Regions from separate parts of the Alteromonas sp. McT4-15 genome, predicted to be linked through region 1. Evidence: predicted binding sites of a transcription regulator. Region 1 holds the regulator's gene; each other region holds the start of a gene.
What was found. Region 1 encodes sigma-54, which starts transcription at its own class of promoters, with help from an activator protein. Its sites were predicted from a motif close to GTTGGCACGNNNNTNGNNT; they were not measured.
Positions count from the first base shown of each region.

Region 2: LHL20_RS03840 (flagellar assembly protein T N-terminal domain-containing protein) is a predicted target of sigma-54. The motif match lies at 3,325-3,343, and genes of this name have one in related genera.
Region 3: LHL20_RS06140 (DUF1328 domain-containing protein) is a predicted target of sigma-54. The motif match lies at 3,938-3,956, and genes of this name have one in related genera.

Region 1 is NZ_JAJALG010000007.1:66,170-71,941, reverse strand. Features, by position in the region: gene LHL20_RS07705 (calcium/sodium antiporter) at 1-319, shown strand, start outside; gene LHL20_RS07700 (KpsF/GutQ family sugar-phosphate isomerase) at 322-1,302, shown strand; gene kdsC (3-deoxy-manno-octulosonate-8-phosphatase KdsC) at 1,303-1,851, shown strand; gene lptC (LPS export ABC transporter periplasmic protein LptC) at 1,848-2,426, shown strand; gene lptA (lipopolysaccharide transport periplasmic protein LptA) at 2,395-2,949, shown strand; gene lptB (LPS export ABC transporter ATP-binding protein) at 2,952-3,677, shown strand; gene LHL20_RS07675 (RNA polymerase factor sigma-54) at 3,751-5,247, shown strand; gene hpf (ribosome hibernation promoting factor) at 5,277-5,564, shown strand; gene ptsN (PTS IIA-like nitrogen regulatory protein PtsN) at 5,578-5,772, shown strand, end outside.
Region 2 is NZ_JAJALG010000003.1:120,331-126,102, reverse strand. Features, by position in the region: gene LHL20_RS03860 (carboxypeptidase-like regulatory domain-containing protein) at 1-51, opposite strand, end outside; gene LHL20_RS03855 (hypothetical protein) at 69-839, opposite strand; gene LHL20_RS03850 (hypothetical protein) at 910-1,419, opposite strand; tRNA gene LHL20_RS03845 (tRNA-Arg) at 1,862-1,937, opposite strand; gene LHL20_RS03840 (flagellar assembly protein T N-terminal domain-containing protein) at 1,994-3,175, opposite strand; gene LHL20_RS03835 (LPP20 family lipoprotein) at 3,553-4,050, shown strand; gene flgN (flagellar export chaperone FlgN) at 4,073-4,504, opposite strand; gene flgM (flagellar biosynthesis anti-sigma factor FlgM) at 4,592-4,921, opposite strand; gene flgA (flagellar basal body P-ring formation chaperone FlgA) at 5,025-5,744, opposite strand.
Region 3 is NZ_JAJALG010000005.1:119,098-124,869, reverse strand. Features, by position in the region: gene LHL20_RS06175 (response regulator) at 1-119, shown strand, start outside; gene LHL20_RS06170 (DUF883 domain-containing protein) at 366-704, shown strand; gene LHL20_RS06165 (hypothetical protein) at 707-1,219, shown strand; gene LHL20_RS06160 (hypothetical protein) at 1,282-1,539, shown strand; gene LHL20_RS06155 (CC0125/CC1285 family lipoprotein) at 1,570-2,148, shown strand; gene LHL20_RS06150 (phosphoribosyl-AMP cyclohydrolase) at 2,399-3,043, shown strand; gene yfbR (5'-deoxynucleotidase) at 3,116-3,763, opposite strand; gene LHL20_RS06140 (DUF1328 domain-containing protein) at 3,999-4,175, shown strand; gene LHL20_RS06135 (hypothetical protein) at 4,209-4,403, shown strand; gene LHL20_RS06130 (hypothetical protein) at 4,471-4,686, opposite strand; gene LHL20_RS06125 (DUF349 domain-containing protein) at 4,687-5,772, opposite strand, start outside.

The DNA of each region.
Region 1 (5,772 bases):
TATCGCACTTGGAACAAGCTTACCCGAACTTGCAGCCAGCATTGCCGGCGTGCTTAAAGGTGAGGATGATTTAGCATTGGGTAACATTATCGGCTCAAATATTTTCAACCTACTCGCCGTGTTGGGTATGCCAGGTCTAATAGCACCAGGGCTACTGGACCCTGATGTTTATAATCGCGACATGTACGTCATGCTTGGCTTGACCTTGCTACTGTTCCTGTTTAGTTTCGATCTGATTGGCAAACGCACTATTTCTAGGCCTAACGGACTTTTATTGCTTGCCTGTTTTATCGGCTATCAATTCTGGCTGTTTGGATAATCATGAATAACGAATTACAAAACACCTACATTGCCTCTGCAAAACGCGTTATCGATATTGAAGCTAGCGCTATCGAAAATCTTGCCAGTCGCTTAAATGAAGATTTTGAGAAAGCGTGTGACATTCTGTTTTCCTGTACGGGTAAGGTTGTTGTTTCAGGAATGGGAAAATCCGGTCATATTGGCAATAAGATTGCTGCAACACTTGCCAGCACAGGTACCCCCTCTTTTTTCATGCATCCTGGCGAAGCAAACCATGGAGATCTAGGCATGTTGAGCAAGGGCGATGTATTGCTCGCTATCTCCAATTCGGGCGAGACGAGCGAAATTGTTAACTTGCTGCCCGTGGTGAAACGCTTAGGAATAAGAGTTGTCGCCATGACAAACAGTGCACAAAGCTCGCTAGGCCAATACGCAGATATCGTACTTGATATTAGTGTCGAGCAAGAGGCATGCTCACTAGGCTTAGCGCCAACCTCTAGCACAACAGCAACATTAGTTATGGGGGATGCACTCGCAGTCGCATTGTTAGACAAGAAAGGATTCACATCTGACGACTTTGCGTTGTCACACCCAGGTGGAAGCTTGGGCCGAAAACTACTGCTTAAAGTAGGCGACATAATGCTCTCGGGTAGTGATATTCCGCTAACAAAGTCAGATGCAACCGTTGCCGAAGCACTCCTTGAAATTTCTAAAAAAGGATTAGGAATGACAGGCATTATTGATAGTGCCGGAATTTTGCTTGGCGTGTTTACAGACGGAGACTTGCGTCGTATTTTAGATGCGCGAGTTGATTTACATAGCGCCCAAGTTATTGACGTTATGACACAAGGCGGAAAAACAACCACTCAAGAAGAGCTAGCGGTTGAAGCATTGAACCTAATGGAAAGCCATAAAATTAGTGCATTGATGGTGGTTGACAGCGATCGCAAACCTATCGGCGCCTTTAACATGCATATGCTATTAAAAGCGGGGGTGCTGTAAATGGCGACAACGTTATATACCGAATTAGATGACACGCTCTTTAAGCGTCTTGCAGATATTAAACTGTTGGTTTGTGATGTAGATGGTGTTTTTTCTGATGGGCGCATTTATCTGGGCAATGATGGTGAAGAGCTCAAAGCATTTCACACCCGAGATGGCTACGGCGTAAAGGCCTTAGTGAGTCATGGCGTTGACGTTGCAGTAATTACGGGGCGTCGCTCTACCATTGTGGAAAACCGCATGAAGGCACTCAACGTAGCCCATATCATTCAAGGTGAAGAAAATAAGTCTGCCGCACTACAAGCCCTAATGACTGAATTGTCATTGCGCCCTGATAATGTTGCCACTGTAGGCGACGACATGCCTGACACAGGTATGTTTGCCCATGCAAGCGTAAAAATTGCAGTTTCAGATGCCCATCCTTTTGTCGCTAAACAAGCAAACTGGAAAACTACGCTCCCTGGTGGATTTGGGGCTGTGCGCGAAATTTCTGACACAATCCTGCAAGCCAAAGGGGTTGAGCAAGGTATTTTTGGAGCGAGTGTATGAGCCAATTTGGCTTCAATCGACTGGGGCTGAGCATTTCTGCGCTATTTATATTGGCGCTACTAATGTATTTACCCACGTGGATGGAAGAGCCGCCAGAAGTAAGAAATAGCGGCGAACTTGATGCATTAAAACCCGCGTATAAGGCAAAAAATCTTACTACGACTCTTTATAATCAAGACGGCCAGCTCAATCATAAGGTGTTTGCAGAATCGATGGAGCATTACGATCAACTTGGCTTTGTATTGTTCCGTGCGCCACGCTATACACTTTACACTGATAACGCTACGTCACCGTGGGTCGTTACCGCTGTGGAAGGAACATTGTACAACAACGAGCTGATTCAGCTTGAAAATAACGTACAAATAGAGAACCAAACTACAGATGATTTTGTCAAAACCATTACGACACAATACATTCAGATTAATTTAGACAACAAGCAGATGACATCTGATCAACCAGTAGAGATACTGGGGTCGCAATATGTCATTCAAAGCAATGGGTTTAATGCGAATTTGCGCACCCAAGAATATGAGCTTATCGATCATGTACAAACCACTTATTCCCCTAGCAACTAGCTTAATTTTAGCGTTGGCTAGTGGTTCCGTTTTCGCTAGTGAAGATGACTTTTCTAAGCCAATTAAAGTCGATGCTAAGTCACAATTTGTTGATGGAAAAAATAAAACATCGTTGTTCAAAGATGATGTTCTAATTACTCAAGGCTCGCTTGTGATTAATGCCGACGAAGTTGAAGTTATCGCGACAGCGGGCGAAGGCAGAGAAGTGTTTGTCGCACGCGGTAACCCTGCGAGCTATACGCAAGAGCTTGAAGATGGAACGCCAGTATCCGCTAAGGCGAATGAAATTCGCTACGAAGTGATTAATCGGGTGATATCGCTTACCGGGAAAGCGGAGCTGAAACAAGACACCAGTATGGTAAAAGGTGACAGCATTACCTTTGATATGATTACCGAGCAACTGCTTGCAACCGGTGGCGATGACGACAACGGTGAAGGAAGAGTGACAACTGTTTTCACTCCTGAAGCAATTCGCAAGACGAATGCTAAAGACAACGAACAAGATAACGAGGGCAACCAATAGCAATGGCTACTTTGAGCGCAAGAAACCTTGCTAAGGCGTATAAATCACGCCAGGTTGTCCGAGATGTCAGCCTCAGTGTATCGACAGGTCAAATTGTAGGCCTGTTAGGCCCAAATGGTGCTGGTAAGACCACAACATTTTATATGATTGTTGGGCTTGTTCCTCTTGATAAGGGCGCCATTGAAATTGACGACAACGAGTTAACACATCAGCCCATGCATGAGCGTGCACGCCGCGGAATTGGCTACCTCCCGCAGGAAGCATCTATATTTAGAAAGCTCACTGTGCATGAAAATATCATGGCAATTTTACAAACCCGTAAAGATTTAAATTCACAGCAGCAAGAGGAAGAAGCCGATGCGCTACTTGATGAATTTAATATTAACCATATACGTAATAGTACGGGGATGAGTTTGTCAGGGGGAGAACGCCGCCGAGTGGAAATTGCGCGCGCCCTTGCAGCTAAACCACAATTTATTTTATTGGATGAACCCTTTGCTGGTGTTGATCCAATATCAGTAAATGATATAAAGAAGATTATTCAACATCTTCGAGATAGGGGTATCGGTATCCTTATCACTGACCACAACGTACGAGAAACATTGGATGTTTGTGAAAAAGCGTACATTGTGAGTCATGGCGAGCTTATTGCGCAAGGAACTGCGGAACAGGTTTTAAGTAATCAAAAAGTAAGGGATGTATACCTAGGCGAACAATTCAGGCTATAGTTAGTGTAACCGGATTGTCATTTTTCAATCTCGCTCAGGTATATTCAATTTAGAGCATTTAAATAAGACGTAGATGAAACCATCTTTACAGCTAAAATTTAGCCAACAACTCACCATGACACCTCAGTTGCAGCAGGCCATTAAACTGTTGCAGCTTTCTACGCTCGATCTTCAACAAGAAATTCAAGAAGCGTTGGATTCAAACCCGCTATTAGAAGTTGAAGAAGGCCACGACGAGCCTCAGCTTGAAAAAAATAACATCGATAATGATGACAGTGGGGTAGAAGCTTCTGCCACTGCATCAAGTGATACTTTGGAAGCTGGCGACGCACTAGAAAAAAATGATCTTCCAGACGAATTGCCAATCGATAGCACATGGGATGAGTATTATTCAGCATCGTCTGCGCCGGCACCAGGACCTGCCAGTGACGACGAACAAATTTTCCAAGGTGAAACGACTGAGGACATACAAGAACATCTATTGTGGCAGATGCGCCTCACCCCTTTTTCTGACACTGACCGTGCCATTGCAATGGCTATCATTGATTCTATCGATGAGTCAGGGTATCTAACCGTTACTCTTGAAGAGATTTTAGAGGCGGTTAACGCGCAAGAAGCCTCTGGCGAAGATGAAGAGGAACTCATTGAAATGGACGAAGTAGAATGTGTATTAAAGCGCATTCAAATGTTCGATCCCATTGGTTCTGGATCGCGCACCCCACAAGAATGCTTGATGGTACAGCTTCGCCAATTCGCAGATGATACACCATGGCTTGCCGAGGCAAAGCAGTTAATAGAAGACTATTCTGATTTGCTGAGTAGCAAAGATTACCGCACCTTAATGCGCAAGAGCCGATTGAAAGAAGATCAGCTTCGCGAGGCTATGCGTTTGCTGCAAACCTTGAATCCTCGCCCAGGTAGTGCTTTAGTTACTAAAGAACCTGAGTACGTTATTCCAGATGTATCGGTTACCAAAAAGAATGGCCGTTGGGTGGTTGAGCTGAACCCTGATAGCCTGCCAAAACTTAGCGTCAATCAACAATATGCCGCAATGAGTCGCCGTGCGAAGAACAGTAGCGATTCACAATTTATCCGCTCACACATGCAAGAAGCCAAGTGGTTTATCAAAAGCCTAGAGTCGCGTAACGACACACTGATGAAGGTAGCAAATTGTATTGTGCAGCAACAAATGGGCTTTTTTGAACATGGCCCAGAAATGATGAAACCAATGGTATTAAATGATGTCGCAGAAATGGTAGATATGCACGAATCGACTATTTCACGTGTGACAACACAAAAATACATGCATACCCCTCGTGGCATCTTCGAGTTGAAGTATTTCTTCTCTAGCCATGTTGCAACGGAGTCAGGTGGTGAATGTTCATCAACCGCCATTCGTGCATTGATCAAAAAACTAGTGGCAGCTGAAAAACCCAGTAAACCACTAAGTGATAGCAAGATTGCTTCATTGTTGGCCGAGCAAGGCATTAAAGTTGCCCGGCGGACAATAGCAAAGTACCGGGAATCGTTATCGATCCCGCCGTCGAACCAACGCAAGAGCCTTATTTAACGGGCTTAATAATATAAGGAAGACGAAATATGCAAATCAACCTTACTGGTCATCATGTCGAAATCACCGACTCTTTGCGTAATTATGTCGATACGAAGTTCAGCAAACTTGAACGTCACTTTGATCACATTTCTAATGTGCATGTCATCCTGAACGTTGAAAAATTAAACCAAAAAGCAGAAGCGACAGTTCACTTAAGTGGCGCTGAAGTATTCGCATCCTCAGAAAATACCGACATGTATGCGGCGATTGACAGCATGGTTGATAAACTCGACCGGCAGGTAATCAAGCATAAGGAAAAACTTAAAAAGCACTAGTAGTTAATTAAGTATGGATATACAAGCCATCGTAAGTCTGGACCGCACTGAATGTGCGGTTCAATGTAATAGTAAAAAGCGTATTTTAGAGATCATTGCCGATATTGCTGCTAAGAACAACGCGCATATCGACCAGTCGACAGTACTGAATAGTTTGTTGGCGAGAGAACGAATGGGTAGCACAGGTATCGGAAACGGCATTGCCCTT
Region 2 (5,772 bases), on a different contig from region 1:
AAGCGCACTATTTGTTAACGCAAGCAGCAAAAGCAGAACGAGCCTGAACATAAAGATCTAACAGTGGGTTAGTTAATAGTGTGGGGGATAGAGAGTACTAGACTACCACCAAACTTTTCGTTTTCTGTATAACGGATTACCACGTCGCCTTTTGACGCATTAATTAATGGTATTAATACTTTTCTGCGTTCGAGAGGACGATAAACGGCTACGTTGTTTAGCACGCCTAAGGTTTCACCATCTGTTGTTTCCACTACATAATCGCCGAACAATGAACGATTCCCCGTTCTTGTTTGCCATACCTGTATATGGGGCTGCCCGTTATGCATCACGGTAGAGGGTGAGGCGAGACTTGATTCAGCAAACACCTCACCGTGACGAACTATAATGGGTACGTTGTATGCCAGTTTACTTGCAAGGTTAACGTTTCCGCCTTCAGTAGGAGCAAGTTCAGTGACGATACGCAATACCGCGCGATATTCGCCATCGGCAAGCCCTGATGGTTTTCTTAAGGCAAAGCGTAGCGCCTGTCTTTCACCCGGCTTAATAGTGCCTCGCTTTGGCGAAAAGCGAATAAACTTATCGGCAGCCAATGGGTCGCTATTAACGCTGTAAATAGCACCCTCTTCGGTCATTTCGTTAAGCGTTAATTCAGCAGTGTACTTAAACTCTTTAGCACCCGTATTTCTTAATTGCAGTGAAGCGGTTCGGGTTTTACCGTCGAAATAGACTCTAAATTTAGATAGCGCGACATTGGCTGAAACCTGCGTTGAAAGTATTAGCCCAAAAAGTAAAAATGTATAAAAAAAGAAACGAGAAAAGAATGGTGTACTGCGCATAAAGTGAAGGTCCCAACTGCATGATTTGAGAGTGAAAGGGTGCTTGAATTAGCACCCTACTTTAGCAGTTTTACTGGAAAGATACATCTACGATGTAGTTTGCTGTATAGCTGTCACCAGGTGTTAGTGCAGTAGTAACAGTCATCTGACCGTATACGTCAAGCGTTAAGTTATCACCCGTACCATTAGTCGTTACAGCAATAGCGGTGTTGTCAGCGTTATTTTCATGTGTACCAACAGCGCCGTTGATATCAAACTCAGATACAAATGAAACGTTAGTACCAGCTTGACCTGTAACGGTTACGTTTAGTGGTACGTTAGCGGTCAGCCCACTTACTGTGATTAGACCAATAGCAATGTTTGCGTTGGTTGCATCACAGCTTCCTGTAACTGCACCTGTGTTGTCCATTGTACAAACGGCACCTGAAGTTGGTTGCATCGCACCAAAATGAAGTGCAGTAGTTTGTGCAATTGCCGCATCAGAGATGGCATTTACAGTAGCTTGAAATGTGCTATTTGCAGCAATTGTTGAAGCAGATAGCGTTGAAAGTAGCGCAAGAGAGACTAAGCGTTTTTTCATGTGTATATCCCAAATTATCCCTAAAAGTGTCACCGAAATTCCAGTGACACGAAAACGTTATAAATTTTATAGTGGTGATGTACGCTGTTTTAGACTGCTAGCATACTTCGACGGTTATTCAACCACATGACTTGACAAAAGATAAAGTATCAACACACATAACTAATTAAGCAGTGCCTTGATTTCAGGTGAGAATTGGAATTATTAACTTCGTTAGCTTTTGTTTTTAATGGGATTTTTATAGATTCGGAGTGTATTTTTTGTACTCGAAAAACAGCTTAATACTTTCGTATAAATTTTCAGTTAGCCCAAAAATGCTATTTTTTTAATACTTTAGGCGAGTTTTTTTCATTAAAAATCGACTTTTTCCACGAAATGCACAAATTGCAAGACAAAAGATCTTAGCAATTTACGTTAAAGGTATGTAAAAATATCACGAAAATGGCGTCCCCACCGCGACTCGAACGCAGATCTAAAACTTAGGAGGTTCTTGTTTTATCCAGTTAAACTATGAGGACAGCATCTTGATTATACGTAAAAAATTAGTCCTGTTAACCCATAGAATAGAATCACACTATTTCTTCACAACAAAATCGTTCTCCTGAATATTAGCCACAATACCTGTATTCTTACTCACTACTGACGAGGAGTTGCTATACGCGTTACGCACAACAAAAGTACCTGGGTAAAGGTGATATTGAAGGTATTTACGGCCATAGTTGTCTATGACTTCTTTTGATTGATAAACGTATAGTTCATCATTATTACTAACGCCGTTATCGTGCCCCAAAGACACCGAAATAACATCGCCTGCAACGTGGATAACTCGCCCTGTAATTGGCTGGCATGCTGTCGCTTCTTTTATATCTTGCACGGCGTCTTCAACGAGCTCTTGCACTGCTTGCCCATAACGGGACTGCCAAAATGCGGTTGAGTATTCGTCAACATTCTCAAACTTGTCAAAACTCCACTGCGCACGTGTTTTGTAATTGTGCGTGAACAGAAGACCACCATTGATACCATCGTATACGCGCAGGGTAAGCGAAAAATGTCTATGCTGTTTGTCGTCTTTCCAAGGTGTGAAAATTGATGATGGAGATGTTTCAATACTGAGGTCGTCTATACTGCCGAGAATAACGTACTGCGTGTTGCTTTGCTGAGAAAGATTGCGCACATTTTGTTCGGTAAATTGGGTTTTAAATTGGGCAGTGTGGGGCGCTATGTGCGTAAGTTTCAGGTTGTCGGTGGTATTGCGCATTATAAAACCAAAGCGCTCAGTAAATGCCTGGTCAAAGTTTACAATGTTACCATGAGTGAGTTGCTGACGGCTTTTAACTAAAAAGCGCGTTGTTGAAAAGTGTTTCTCATCAAATTGTGCGTCACATGATTGTGCTTTTGGAAAGATATCGGCTCTGATACTGACGGTAATAACGTTGCCATTGTATATTTCATCGACTAATTCTAATTGAGCAACTTCGCCTGAGGCGCTGATTGTCATTTCTTCGTTTTCAAGCAGCCCATTAGTAAGTGTGTGTACACTGTGGATAGACGCACCAGCGAATAACATTGCTTGTTTTAGTGCTTCTTGCGTAGCTTTCTTTCTTGCGCCTTCTTTATCGCCATCAATAATAACGGCTTGTCCTTTAGCTTCATACCATGCGGCATTTGCTTGCCCCATAAAAAGTGCAATTAGGCAAATGACCACCACAACAATGTTAAATAGGGCTGTTGCTGTCACTCTATTTAAATGTCGCACAATACACCTCTGTAAAATGTCACTAATACCTTGACGCAACGCGCGTCAGGCGTCTATTGATAAGGGCGTTTGGTTGTATTGTTGTGCGCGGCTTTTACCGCGCTGTTTATACCTTGTCTATTAAGGCAAGAAGCAAACGCATATGGGATATGCTAAAAAGATGCCAATAATCTTTGCCAAAAATCCGTCTATTGATTGCATAGCATTTCAGGCAATTTATAGCCCGTAATCAAACTTACAATGGATTCAGGTTTACGAGAGTAGTTCAAATGGGCGCACAAATTGCTTTATGAATAACTGTTACATTAATTCAAAGCCAATAGACGCTTAACAGCGTCAAAATGTTGTCTGAGTTGTTTTTGCCAGGAAATACGGTTATGCCATGTAAAGTGTCTAAGAAACTTAAGAATATCGGTCAATCTTCGTTGCTTGCTATTTCGCTAGGGGCTGCACTTTCTTTGGGTGGCTGTGGCATTATCGACAAGCATGTGGAATGGGAAACGGTAGAACCCGAGAGCTATCCTATACTTAAAGCGGTTGGTTATGCGCCTATTGACTCTCAGCGCGGTGACAGTGAGAGCGCTAAGCTAATAATGGCAATGAGAGCTTCAAAACTTGATGCCTATCGCGAGTTAGCTGAACAAGTATACGGGCAGCGTTTAGAAGGTAACCAATCTGTCTCGAGTCTTGTGGTTGAAAGTGAAACACTCAAAGCATCAGTAGAAGGTGTTATCCGTGGCGCTGAGGTTATGAAGGCGTATCCTGTTGGAGATAACACTTATGTTACCGAACTCTCATTAGATATGAAGCAGGTCTACGACCTTTACCTAACGACAGCAAAGCCTAGAAGGGTGAAGAACGTTAAATACTATTAAGGTAGTGCCGAGTTAAATTGCGTTACGCACTTACGCCAGAACCCAAAGTGCCACCTTTCGGTTTACCTTTCTTATCGTAAGTCAACGATTCTTTGGCGCGTAACTCCATCATCAAATTGCGTAGGTGTGTGAGGCGTAGCTGTCCTTGCTCAACGGCTTTTTGATTGATTTGAGTTCGATACTTACAATCGTCTAAAAGCGACTTTGCTTTATCTAGTAACGCTTCTTCTTTTTCAGTCATTTCTTGAGCAGCATTTATCAACTGCTCCACCTGACCGTCAAGAGTTTGAATAGCTTCCAGTAAGACAGACTTCTCGTCGAGCAAACGCATGAGTGATTCTGCTTCGCGGGAACTGATCAATTGCAATTCTTTTTCAAGCAATAAAGCGAGTGTAGAAAGTTGTTCTACCTGTTTGCTTAGTGCCTGTTCCAAATTGCTCATCTGTTCTGTCACTTCGATACCTGTATTACATTACTTATTAAGCTACTTACTAAATTACTTTAAAGATTAGTGGACTCTAGACGCCAACGGGCATGAGTTTTACTTTGAGCTGAAGATTTCTGACTCAAGTTTTGCAATTTTGTTAGCCAGTACTTCTGGATTAACGCGGTACTCACCACTTTGAATTGCTTTTTTAAGACGATCCACTTTTTCCTGATTCACAGGCGCTTCAGACCCTTTCTTTTGAACTTGATTTAACTGCTGCGCCGATTGTGTCAACGAAACAGAATCTTGACGTGGCACAGGTGCTGTCGATGCAGTCTGAGCCGATGCCTGTTGTTGGGCTTGCTGCGTTTGATTTTGCTGCGCAACCTTGCCATTATCAACGGGAGTTTTAGGTAACCCATTGTTTATATTGTTAATTGCCATAATTAATCCTCACTACCTTTTTGCCTCTGTTATTTGTATCGGCCTAGCGCGTAATTTCTTTAGCCTTTTTACTAACAAAAGCGGTAGATTTTCACTGCCTCAATTACAAGTGTATCACGACTTCTTCTGAACTGGCGACTCTTGCAATAACAGGCTTTTGGCTCGTGGCGTTAATAACTTTAATGTTATCACCTACAACACCGTCTTGTTGGGCAATTCCAGCTGTTTTTACTTCCATCCCAGCCACCTGCGCGGTAATGGTAATCCTATCACCTTTACATACAAAGCATAGCATATTGCTTTGCAGCGCCTGACCATCAGTTACCCGCCGTTTTACGCGAGCGCCAACAAGCGCATCAATATCAGTGAAAGCGGTAAATCTAAGTTTTCGAATATCCACTTTGGCAAGTGATAGGTTTGAAGCGGTCAAAACCGTTCCTGGACTTACCGCGCCTTGAGTCACCACAATTTCCGTAGTGCGCGTAACTTGACCACTTGTGAATAAATACCAATCATTATCGCCACAACTTACACGAACAGATATGTACGACTGAGCGAGCGCTTCATCAGAAGCATGGTATTGGAAGCCAGTAGGGCAATTGGGAATGTTTATTCTATCGTCTATCTTCACAATTGACACATCAGTGCTAGTATCTTGAGAGTTATCAGCAAGTTGTGACAATAAATATTGTTTCGCGCCTTCTTCGACTTTTTCGTGCATACTTTGCGAAGCATCACTCGAAATGGGAACAAGACCCATCGCAACGAGTGTGACGAACGAATAAATGGTTCTGCTTAGGCTGGCGTACGTATTTTTCATCATGACTTTTCGTGTTCAGTTGTTGAGTTAT
Region 3 (5,772 bases), on a different contig from region 1:
CGACAATCACCATTGTCAGCGGTCATGAAGCTAATGAGGACCGTATGAAATCAATAGGCATTGACAGTGCACTGTTAAAACCAGTGACAAAAGATGACCTCGCTTCAGTATTGAAGTAAAAAGATGCTAATGGAGATAAAAGTAGAACATTAGAGCCCGTTTTTATTCATGCTTGGCGGGCCGTTATAGAGTGAGAAAATATTACAGAGATATGAAACGAAACTGTGTGACTGTTTCAAAGCGACGCTCTCCCCGCCCCGAATAAAAAAATATAACCCATACAATTCAAAAGCTTAAAGACTTGCAAAGCTTGGTACAAGCGTTGCAGCACCTACTGTGAACCCATAAAATTTAAGGAGAATATTATGGCTACGCAAACATCTACTCGCTCTCATGCAGGTAAATCAAACGGTGCAGCGCAGACAAATGGCATTAAAGAGCCTGCACATCCGGTGACAGATAGTCTACAAGCGACACTACATGCGTCGGTAGATAAATTAGCTGACAGCGCAGGTATCGCTGAAGAGAATATTCGCAAGACCGCAGCGTCTTCTGCTGAAAATATGTCTGCGCGAAAACGCCTTGCAGAGAAAAAATGGCATGCGTCTAAGGTCCGTGCATATGCGATTGAAAACCCAGTAGCAACTGCGGGTATTGCATTTGCCGCAGGCATGCTAGTAACGTCTCTACTACGCAAAAAATAGTCATGGGCACTGCACCTGACTTCCGCCGGGCTCAATTTATATTGAGTCCGGCAAATCCATACCAGTTAACTGCTCCGAGAGCGAGCACGCTCTTTTTCGCTGAAGATGAGGAGACGGAAACTGATGAAAGAATTAAACAGCCCTACCCTGACCCTACGTTTAACGATGTTTTCGAATCATTGCAAAACGCCCTGAATCAGAAAAAGTCTCAATACTTTGCTTTTTGTGAACTTGTCAACAGCGAACTCGTACTCGTTAAAAAGTCGTTTTTTGTCACTGTTTTTGCCGCACTTTCTGCATTTGCTGTAGGAACCGTTTGTTGGCTCATATTCAACATTGCACTGGCTGCTATTTTTCACGAACTCGGCATTCACTTTATTGCCAGTTCTCTTATTTTGCTGCTGCTTAATGCGGTCACCGCCTGGGGCCTATTTCGCTTAGCAAAGAACGCCTACGGTTACCTGAGCTTTTCTCGTGTTATAAAGCTTTTAGAGCGAGTAGTAGGCACTAAGTAATGTTTTGGTGCTGCGAGCACAAAAGGCCGAATAAACTGCTTAACTATAGAAAGGAGTGAAAAATGAATGTTTTTATCAAGTCAAATATTCGCGAAATTGCCGAAAAGGAACATACTTACTTTGTACAAAAACACAATGCCGAGGTTGCACTTACCCAAGCGAAGAGGCAATGTAAACTGTTAATGGGTAAACCCGAAACGATCATAGGTATCGCGGGTGTTGGCGCATACAAAGGCGCCAGCGATGCAAAACCTAAAGCAAGACGAAATCAAGCACTTATGGCGATCAGCCGCACGGCGCTACTATCGCTATTTCAATAAAATCAGCACGAAGTACAAGGAATTTGTCTGATGAGTAATATTACTAGAAAACGTAATTTCACCAAGCGAGCCTGCGCACTTTGCGCGAGCGTTTTTGTATTGGGAGGACTCGCAGCATGCTCATCAACGCCAGTTGCAGCTCCTACCCCTTATAAAGCTTCGACAACTAAGGGCGGCTATGGCTATTCAAGTGAGAAGATTTCAGGCAATACCTATCAAGTGCGATTTAAAGCAACAGACAAAACCCCGGCAGACTTGGTTCAGCAATACGCCTTACATCGCGCGGCAGAAATAGCACAGCAAGAAGGGTTTACATTCCTTGCAGTACAAAAAACTAACGTTGACAAAAAACCAGTTCTCGCAAGAGAAATTGTGGCTACTAATGATAAACCTGTAGTCTTACCAAATGACAAACAATGCACTATGTCTGGCTGTGACAACGTCGCCCAGCCCATGGCTGGCGCAACGTCCAACGACGTAGTGAAGACACAGATAAATAACATCTACTATACAATTACTATAGAAATGGCAAATAGTCCCAATGAGCTTCACAAAAACGCATTAAGTGTATCTGAGCTACTTGCAAAGCCTCTCAAACCGAAAAACTAGCACCGTTAAATTAAGCCAATTTCTTATGTTGTAAAGCGCGTTTCACTTGTGAAATCGCGCTTTTTTATCACTTATTAACAGGTTCTAGCTAAAAGTGGGTTCATGCGCTGTTAATCTGCTTTTAATCTTGCATGAAAGCGCATGTCATCAACGCTGTATATCCTTAAAGCATGTCACTACGGTTCTTCCTTTCTTAAAGAGTTGGTAGTGAATTAGGTTTTACGTATTTGCAGACTTAAGGAGTCCAGCGATGAAAACACTATCAACACAATTTACGAAAATAGCTTTGGTAATGACAACAGTATGCGTGACAATGGGATGCAGTGCGGTGGCTAAGACGCAGCTAGCTGATTCCAACGTAAACAAAAATGCGACCTTACAAGCAAAGGCAATAGATAATGCGCTTCTCTATTCGGATGAGTGTATTACGGAAAGAGAAGTCGTTAATGCACAAAAAATGTGGGGCAACGGTATTGTTAGGATCGGTAGCGTATATTCAAACAACGGGGATTATGCCCTAGAGGCCGCTGATTTTATTCAAGACATGTACGGATACGATCTAAGCAGCGTGCTATTTAAACCTACTTTGGCAGCTAATGATCAGTTCCGCTCTAGTTTCGACGCAGCACTCTCTTACTTTGTTGGGGGTAACGATGCATATGCTGAAGACAAAGGTTTTGCAATTAAGCCCTATACCAATGTTAAGTTTGATAATGTGGGCATCATCAATAATAGCTGTCGTATGGCAGTAGCCATGGGCAATTATTTTTTTACTGACACCTCTGGCGGTGAGACTAAGGTAGAGTATACCTTTGCTTATGTGAAAGACAGCGATGGTGATTTGCGTATCGTTGCTCACCAATCGTCTCTACCCTACAACCCCGCTTCAAATTAATCTGAGCATGATGCACTGCAACCGCTGGAACATCGTGAAATAGCGGTGTTCCAGCAGTAACAAAAAACAGCGCTAATTACTGTCTAAATGTAGTGTATTCGCCCGTTCAATCCACTCAAGATCTTTGGTCTGTTCGTCGAGCGTGCCCTTAGCATCTTCTAAGAAGATTTGGCAAAAGTAATCTACTGCTTTTAACCGATCTCTATAGCCCTTTAACTGTACTTCCATTTCTTGCATGGCATTGGAAAATTCACAGTTCGATTTTGCAAGTTCATAATCACATTTAAGATAAGCACAAAGCACATCAGCGGCTTTTGCAAGTACAACATGCTCATCGTCCTTGTCTTGCTCAATTAGCGGTGTGTATCTAGCCTGTAATGCTTCGGGTAACGTTTTTATTAACATTGCTTCAAAACGGCGCTCGAGCTTTTTTATTGCCGCTGTAGTTTCTGGATCATGATACTTGACGGGGCTTGGTATATCACTCATTCCTGCAATTTCGCTTCCCTCATGAAAAATCGCCATCGCCGCCACGCGATCAGGATTTATGTCTTCACCAAACACATCACACGCAATCGCGCCCAACATATGCGCAACGACAGATGCCTCGTAAATGTGGGTAGAAAGCATCTCGTCTTGGAATTGCGCCATTAACGGCCAACGCTTTACATTTTTCGCTCGTTGCATCAAACCAATAAAAGCTGAATGTGTATTTGCCATAGCGCGCTCCTTGTCGTGATTATTATTACCACGTTCACCTGTAAAACTACTACGTTAAGTGAGCTGTGTAAAAAGTGCAAAAAATACTGTAAAGCCGAATAGCTTTGGAGACAACAACACGTACTTAAAAAAATAAAAATTCAAGTTTTTACATATAAAACATATAGATAGCAAAGAGGCACAAAGTTAGCATTACCTATTGTGAATGTAACGGAAGCAATAAGAGGATTTAGCTATGTTAGGTTGGGCAATTACATTTTTTATTATCGCCATTATTGCAGCAGTTTTTGGCTTTGGAGGCATCGCAGGTGCAGCAACAGGTATCGCACAGTTTCTATTCTTTGTGTTTATCGCGCTGCTAGTAATTTCACTTATCGCAAATGCGCTACGTGGTCGATCGCCTAAGGTCTAGATAAGATTTATTTCAAGGAAAAGGAGAAAGGATATGTTTTCATTTAAAAATTTGTCAAAGGTACTAGTTGCTTCAGCTTTTGCTCTTTCACTCGCCGCATGTGGTGATGGTGAAGCAGAAGACGCAGGGGAAGAGCTAGACGAAATCGTTACTGATGCTGGTAACGCAGTAGAAGACGCTTGTGAAGATGTGAAAGAAGGCGTAGACGCTGAAGATAAAGATTGCTAGACAATCACCGATGAAAAAGCCAGACATTGTCTGGCTTTTTTGTTTCTGTCTGTAAAGCAAGCTTTCACTACACTTCCTGACCGCCTAATTCTCGTGCGAGATCATCTAAGGTGCTTAACGTAATATCAAACTGCCCGAGTATATAGCGATACTTAACACTCACGTGGTGATCGCTGCGACCAAATTTCACTTTTAACCCTTCAGCATCGATATGCTTTACAGTATTGAGAAATCGGTACGCTGACATTTCGCTTTCGAATTCAAACTCTACCGTATTTTCCATTTATGCCAGCACCTCTGGATGCGCATTCAGCACAGCACTTAATCGTTGTATAAACGGTTTATCTGATTCGGTTATCGTCGCCACCGTTAACCAATCGGCTAAAATGTCGGACGCCGTTGAAGACACACCTTGTTCAAGTTTTGCTGTCATCATCTGAAGCTGTACACTCGAACGTATAGAGGCATCTTGTTCAGGGCTAGGCATATCTGTACTCACTTCTAACGCAACAGTAAGCCACTGCCTGTCATGCAAAGTGTTCGCTGTGTCATCCACTTGGGTAGAGTGTTCTAATAGGGAAGTCCATCGCTTACCTAACGTGGCTTTAAGTGACGCTTCATCTTCACTTAAATCAGTCACTTTCGATTGTACCAGTGAGACAAGTGCATTCACTTTTTGCTTGAGCATTTGCTCTTGCTTATTTAGCTCTGCTTCGTCGCGATTAGTCTCAAGGCGCGCGATCTTCTTTTCTAGCTTACTACGCAGCGCTTTAGGCAGCGACTGCGCACTTTCTGACAACGCATGAATTCTCTCGTCAAAGTCATGGGCGTGGATGTCAATTACAGCAATGGCTGCATCCAATTCGCTGACTTGTTTATCAAACGCACTGCTTTGTGATTGTCGCTGTGCTTTCAACTTTTCAAAAACCGCATCATTAACCGCTTTAAACTCAGCCCAGAGCCTACTCTCTTCGCGTTTACCCGCATGACCTACTTGCTTCCACTGAGCCTGAAGTTGTTGCGCTTCAGTCGCTGCATTAGCCATGTCTTCATTGTCCAACAACATCTTTACACTTGAAATTAGCGTGCGCTTTTGCTGTTGATTATCGCGCTGCCACGCGTTGATCTTGTCAACCAACACTGAGGAAACTGCTTTCCATTCGTGTTTTAGGTTTTCATACACAGTACGCTCAACTTGTCCTGCCGAATGCCACTGCTTTGATAATTTGTCATACGCTTTGGCAAGCTCCGCTGCTGGCATTTCAACGTCAAGCGCTTGTGCCGCTTCAATTATACGTTGGCGTGTTTCTAGTGCTTCACTGCGCTTCGCATCAAGCTCTGCATAGTATGCACGACACGGTTCAAATGC